One region of the Janthinobacterium sp. HH106 genome, then DNA from elsewhere that is predicted to be linked to it. Evidence: riboswitches for the same ligand, from Rfam matches in the RefSeq annotation. Region 1 holds a riboswitch; the other holds the start of a gene.
What was found. A riboswitch is a leader RNA that binds a small molecule or an ion and turns the genes downstream of it on or off. The one in region 1 is predicted to bind thiamine pyrophosphate.

Region 1 (3,409 bases):
CGGCCACACGGTGCTGGAATTTGCCGGCATCGAACCCAATCCCAGCTATGAAACCCTGATGCAGGCCGTGGCCATGGTGAAAAGCGAGCGCATCGATTTCCTGCTGGCCGTCGGCGGCGGCTCCGTGGTCGATGGCACCAAGTTCATCGCCGCCGCCGCCCTGCACGAGGGCGTAGCGTGGGACATCCTGGCCAAAGGCGGCAAGATCGTCGAAGCCGCCCTGCCCTTCGGCACCGTTTTGACGTTACCGGCCACGGGTTCCGAAATGAATGGCTCGGCCGTGATCACGCGCAAGGCCACCCAGGAAAAGCGCTCGTTCATGAGCCGCAAGGTGTATCCGAAATTCTCCGTGCTGGACCCGTCGAAGACGTTCACCTTGCCGCTGCGCCAGGTGGGCAACGGCGTCGTCGATGCGTTCGCGCATGTGATGGAACAGTATTTGACCTACCCCGTGAACGCGTCCGTGCAGGACCGCTTCGCGGAAGGGATTTTATTGACCCTGATCGAGGAAGGCCCGAAAGCCCTGTCGCACCCGGACGACTATGACGTGCGCGCCAACGTGATGTGGAGCGCCACCCTGGCCTTGAACGGCCTGATCGGCGTGGGCGTGCCGCAGGACTGGTCCACGCACGCCATCGGCCACGAATTGACGGCCCTGTACGAGCTCGACCATGCGCAGACGCTGGCCATCATCCTGCCCAGCATGCTGCGCGTGCGCAAGCAGGCCAAGCGCGCCAAGCTGCTGCAATACGCGGCCCGCGTGTGGGGCCTCGATGGCGGCGACGAGGACGGCCGCATCGAGGCGGCCATCGCGCGCACGGAATTCTTCTTCCGCCACATGGGCGTCAAGACGCGCCTGGCCGACTATGGCCTGAACCACGCGAGCGTGGACGCCGTCGTGTCCGCCCTGGAAGCGCACGGCATGACGGCGCTGGGCGAACAGCGCGAAGTGACGCCCGCCGTCAGCCGCAAGGTGCTGGAACTCAGTTTATAGATTCCAGCACACTGTTGTAAAACGGTCGGCCAGGGGGACAGCCGGCCGTGGTTCATGCTAAGCTGTCATTTCGCTAGGGGTCCTGGAGCAGTCATCCGGGTGAGAGATACCCTTCGTACCTGATCTGGATAATGCCAGCGAAGGAAAGCGCAAAGTACCTCCCTCCTTTGATAGCTCCTGCGTTGGCGCCAGCCGAACAAGCAGCCTGCCGTGCTCGTTACCGAGTCGGCTTGAACCACGAGCAATCTATGTCCACACCGAATTTATCTGCGCATTTTTCCCGTCCTGTATTGACCCTGGCGATCCTGCACGCGTTTGCCGCGCCCGCCCTGGCTTCCGACGCATCCGACCCGCAGGCACAAAGCATGGCCGAAGTCGTCGTCACGGCCAGCAAGGCGCCGGCCGCCAAGCGCGCCTCCGTCGGCGGCTTTGCTGACGCGCCGCTGCTGCAGACGCCGGCATCCGTCACCGTCATTTCGCAAAAAGACATGCAGGATTTACAGATCCGCAACCTCAGCGACGCCGTCAAGCTCGACACCAGCATCAACGATGCCTACAACGCCGTCGGCTACGCGGAACAGTTTTCCATCCGTGGCTTCAAGCTCGACAACAATTCCAGCTACCGCAAGGATGGCGTGGCCATTCCTGGCGACACGCAAATCCCGCTGGAAAACAAGGAACGCATCGAAGTGCTGAAGGGCCTGGCAGGCTTGCAGGCAGGCGTGGCCGCGCCGGGCGGCGTGATCGACTTCATCGTCAAGCGCCCCACCGCCGCGCCGCTGCGCACGGTCACCGTGGAAGCGCGCGAGCGGGGCACCCTGTACGGCGCCGTCGACCTGGGCGGCCGCCTGGAAGACACGCGCTTCGGCTACCGGGTCAACGTGGCGGCCGAGCGCCTGCGCTCCTACATCAAGGGCGCGGACGGCAACCGTAAATTCATTTCCGGCGCCTTCGACTGGCAGATTTCGCCGCAGGCCCTGCTGCAAATCGATGCCGATTACCAGGACAAGGCGCAGGCGACGGCGCCCGGCTTCCAGCTGCTGAACAACAAAACCTTGCCGACCGGCATCAGCGCCGACGCCATGCTCAACCTGCAGCCGTGGACGCGCCCCGTGGAAACCGTCACCAGCAATATCGGCCTGCGCTTCCAGTACGCCTTCAATGACGACTGGCACGCCACCGTGTCGGCCAACCAGCACTCGTTCAAGCGCGACGACTACACAGCCTTCCCGTATGGCTGCAGCGGACAGGACCTGTACCCCGGCTTCTGCGGCAATGGCGATTACGACGTGTATGACTACCGCAGCCTGGGCGAGACGAAAAAGCCGCTGAGCGCGCAAGCCATGATCCAGGGCAAGTTCGCCACCGGCTCCCTGCGCCACGACTTCACGGCCGGCGTCTCGACCTTCCGCCGCAAGGACCGCGCCGGCCTGTACGTGTACGACTGGGTCGGCGTGAGCAACATCTACCAGCCGCAGATCGTCGGCACGTCGCCCGGCGTCACGGGCCCCGTGCGCCTGGTGCGCAAGGATACGGAAAACTCCGTCTTCGTGCAGGATATCGTCAGCCTGGCGCCGAACTGGAAACTGCATGGCGGCTTGCGCCATATCAATGTCGATGGCTACCAGTACGTGCTGAAGGCCGACACGGAAATCCGCGCCAAGCACGATTTCCTGCTGCCGAATGTATCGCTCGTCTACACCCCGCTCGACAATGTGTCCGTGTATGCGGCCTATTCGCAGGGCATGGAACATGGCGGCACGGCCGACCGCAAGGCGATGAATGCCAATGAAGAACTGTCACCGAGCCGCTCAAAGCAGATCGAACTCGGCGCCAAGATGGATGTGACGCCGGACTTCATGCTGGCGGCCAGCCTGTTCCAGATCCGCAAAGGCCTGGAATTCCAGAACACGGCCGGCTACTTCGTGCGCGAAGGCCAGGCCCAGCACCGCGGCCTGGAATTGTCGGCCCAGGGCAAGGCAAGCGCCAACCTGAGCCTGGGCGCTTCCGTGACGGCCCTGAACAGCCAGCAGTCGGGCACGGGCAATGCGGACCTCGACGGCAAGCGCGTACCCAACGTGCCCGCCTTCAAGGCGGCCGTGCATGCGGACTACGCCGTGCAACAAGTGGCGGGCTTGAGCGTGAATGGCAGCTGGGAATATGCGGGCAAGAAAGCGTTTGAGTACAACAACACGACCTTCGTGCCGTCGTACCACGTGTTCAACCTGGGCGCCGCTTACGCCACGCGCATCGCCGGCACGCGCGCCGTGCTGCGCGCCGCCGTCAACAACGTGGCCGACAAGTTCTACTGGCGCGACGTGACGCCGGAATCGGACGGCTATCTGTATCCGGGCGCCAGCCGCACGTTCAAGGTGTCGGCGCAGTTCGATTTTTAATTGAGGGAAATGGCAGGCG
Region 2 (3,409 bases), on a different contig from region 1:
GATGCCGTCCTTGACGTCCGCCTTGTTGGGCAAGCCCAGGTGTTCCTTCGGCGTCACGTAGCACAGCATGGCCGTGCCATACCAGCCGATCATGGCCGCGCCGATGCCCGAAGTGATGTGGTCGTAGCCGGGCGCGATGTCCGTCGTCAGCGGCCCCAGGGTGTAGAACGGCGCTTCGCCGCACTGCTCCAACTGCAAGTCCATGTTTTCTTTAATGAGTTGCATGGGCACGTGGCCCGGGCCCTCGATCATCACTTGCACGTCGTGCTTCCAGGCAACCTGCGTCAGCTCGCCCAGGGTCTTCAATTCGCCCAGCTGCGCCTCGTCGTTGGCGTCGTAGATGGAACCGGGACGCAAGCCGTCGCCCAGCGAGAACGACACGTCATACGCCTTCATGATTTCGCAGATTTCTTCGAAATGCGTGTACAGGAACGATTCCTGGTGGTGCGCCAGGCACCATTTGGCCATGATGGAGCCGCCGCGCGAAACGATGCCCGTCAGGCGCTTGGCCGTCATCGGAACGTAGCGCAGCAGCACGCCCGCGTGGATGGTGAAGTAGTCGACGCCCTGCTCGGCCTGCTCGATCAAAGTGTCGCGGAAGATTTCCCACGTCAGATCCTCGGCCTTGCCGTTGACCTTTTCCAAGGCCTGGTAAATGGGCACGGTGCCGATGGGCACGGGGCTGTTGCGCACGATCCATTCGCGCGTTTCGTGGATATGCTTGCCGGTAGACAAGTCCATCACGTTATCGCCGCCCCAGCGGATGGCCCAGGTCATCTTTTCCACTTCCTCGCCGATCGACGAGGTGACGGCGGAATTGCCGATGTTGGCGTTGATTTTCACGAGGAAATTGCGGCCGATGATCATCGGCTCGACTTCCGGGTGGTTGATGTTGGCGGGAATGATGGCGCGGCCGCGGGCGATTTCCTCGCGCACGAATTCCGGCGTGATCTCGGCCGGGATGCTGGCGCCGAACGACTGGCCCGGGTGCTGGCGGCCCATCAGGTCGGCCAGGCGCTCGCCCATGGGGCCGGAAGCTTTCAGTTCACGCAGATATTCCTGGCGGCGCATGTTTTCGCGGATGGCGACGAATTCCATTTCCGGCGTGATGATGCCCTGGCGCGCGTAATGCATCTGTGTAACATTCTTGCCGGCAATGGCGCGGCGCGGCTTGCGGTGCAGATTGAAACGCAGCTCGGCCAGCTTCGGGTCCGCCAGGCGGGCGATGCCGTAGTCGGAAGTGGGGCCGGGCAACTCTTCCGTATCGGCCCGCTCCATGATCCATGGCAGGCGCGGCGTATCGAGGCCCGAGCGGATGTCGATCCGCACGTCCGGGTCCGTGTACGGGCCGGAGGTATCGTAGACGTAGATCGGCGGATTCTTTTCGCCGCCGAACGATGCTTCCGTGTCGGACTGGCTGATCTCGCGCATGGGTACGCGGATGTCGGGGCGGCTGCCCTGCACGTAGATCTTGCGCGAATTGGGCAGCGGCGCGATGGCGGCTTCGTCGACCGTGGCGGTGGCGGAGAGGAATTTCGGGTTGGCGTTCATTTTGGCTCCTTGGCTAGACTATTTTTAAGCCTGGAGCCAGCTAAGGAGGTTCGGAATTACGCACGCGGAAAGGCGGGGTGCGTTCATCCTAAAGCTTCCCTTCGCTGGCATTATCCAGATCAGGTTCGGAGGGTATTTCTCACCCGCGCTTGCACTGTGTTTCCACAGCGAAAGGCAGGACCCCTAGCGTTTGCCGCCTTGCGGCAGCGAGCCAATTATACGCGGTTCGCGCCGCGTGGCCAGATGATTTCTTGCAGGTGTCGTCTTTGCGCATCTGCTGCAATGCAGCAGATGGCGTCACGATTATTTCTTCTTGCCCCAGCGCCAGGCGGTCGGTTCGCCCTTCAGCTGGCAGATGAAAATGAGCACGGCGACGATGGCCACTTCATACACGATGTAGCCGACGAGCATGGTTTGCGGCGGGAACAGGAAGGCGCCGCAGGCGAACAGCGCCAGCGCGGCCAGGAACACCAGCCAGCCCTGCCAGGTGATGGGCAAGCCCCAGCCCCAGCCATAGGTCTTGGCGGGGAACCAGTATTGCGGTGGTGATTTGTCAGTCATGATTTTTCCTGGTCAATATCAATAACACCAAGTATAAATCACGCTCCCCGCAAGCGCTCCGTGACATCGAGGCCGATGCCGCGGTAGCCGATGAAGCGGCTGCCATTGTCGAACATCGGTTCGCCGCTGACCTGCAGGTACTGCGTGCTGCCGTCGAGGTTGGCGCGGCTGTAGATGAAGTCGAGAAACGGTTCGCGCGCGGCAATTTTTGCGTCGAGCAAGGCGCGCTCGGCGGCATTCCAGCGCTGCGGCTCTTCCTCGCTGCCGATGCCCAGCATCTCGGCCACGGGGCCGGAAAAGCGCGTCAAATTGCCCTGCGCATCCTGTTCCCAGTACCAGTCGGACGACAGTTCCGTGAAACGCTGAAAGCGCGCTTCGCTTTCGCGCAGCTCCGCCGTGCGGTCTTCCACCATCTGTTCCAGCGACTTGTTGTATTCGGCCAGCTTCTGGTACAGCAAGCGCACTTCCAGCATGTTGTGGATGCGCGTCTTGACTTCCACCAGGTCGAAGGGCTTGCTGACGAAATCCTTGGCGCCCGCTTGCAGGGCGCGCAGCTTGTGGCCGGGCTGGGCCGTGATCACCAGCACGGGCAGGTAGCTGCCCGCCTCGAGGTCGCGCAAGCCTTCCATGACTTCGAAGCCATCCATTTCCGGCATCTGCAAGTCGAGCAGGATCAGGTCGTAGCGGTGCTGCTGATGCAGCGCACGCACGGCTTGCGGGTCCATGGTGGACGTGATGCGCGTGTAGCCGGCATTGCGCAGCACCTGTTCGAGCAGCATGACGTTGGCCTCCTGGTCATCGACGATGAGGATGCTGGCGTTCAGGATCTCGGTGGCTTGAAGCATGGCGGTATTCCTAAAATTGATTGCTGAATTAGCGTATTGCGTGAGTGTCGTCGGCCAGGCCGTGCGCGGCTGCATGGTGCAGGGCTACATCGAGCGCATCCATGAATTCGACCACCTTGATCGGCTTGGTGAGATAGCGGAAGAAGCCCGCTTGCAAGCCTTTCTCGATGTCGCGCGGCACGGCATTGGCCGACAAGGCCATGACGGGGATGTGGCTGGTGAGGGGATCATCATGCAGGATATGCAGCGCGCCATAGCCGCTGATGCCGGGCAGGTTGATATCCATCAAGATCACGTCGGGCTGGTAGGTGCGCGCCAGGTCGATGCCCAGATGCGCATCGATGGCCGTCAGCAGTTTCAAGTCGCTGCGGCGGGCGATCAATTGCTCGACCAGCGCCAGGTTGGCGGGATTGTCTTCCACGTACAGCAAAGTGCGCTGGCTTTCCTGCGGT

Region 2: another riboswitch for thiamine pyrophosphate. It lies ahead of thiC (phosphomethylpyrimidine synthase ThiC); the one in region 1 lies ahead of JAB8_RS04820 (TonB-dependent siderophore receptor).

Annotation. Positions count from the first base shown of each region.
Region 1 covers NZ_LRIC01000008.1:105,430-108,838, forward strand. The annotation lists gene JAB8_RS04815 (iron-containing alcohol dehydrogenase) at 1-994, shown strand, start outside; TPP riboswitch at 1,060-1,157, shown strand; gene JAB8_RS04820 (TonB-dependent siderophore receptor) at 1,243-3,390, shown strand; gene JAB8_RS04825 (ATP-binding protein) at 3,387-3,409, opposite strand, start outside.
Region 2 covers NZ_LRIC01000030.1:134,110-137,518, reverse strand. The annotation lists gene thiC (phosphomethylpyrimidine synthase ThiC) at 1-1,551, opposite strand, end outside; TPP riboswitch at 1,631-1,746, opposite strand; gene JAB8_RS13600 (hypothetical protein) at 1,855-2,112, opposite strand; gene JAB8_RS13595 (response regulator) at 2,151-2,957, opposite strand; gene JAB8_RS13590 (ATP-binding protein) at 2,986-3,409, opposite strand, start outside.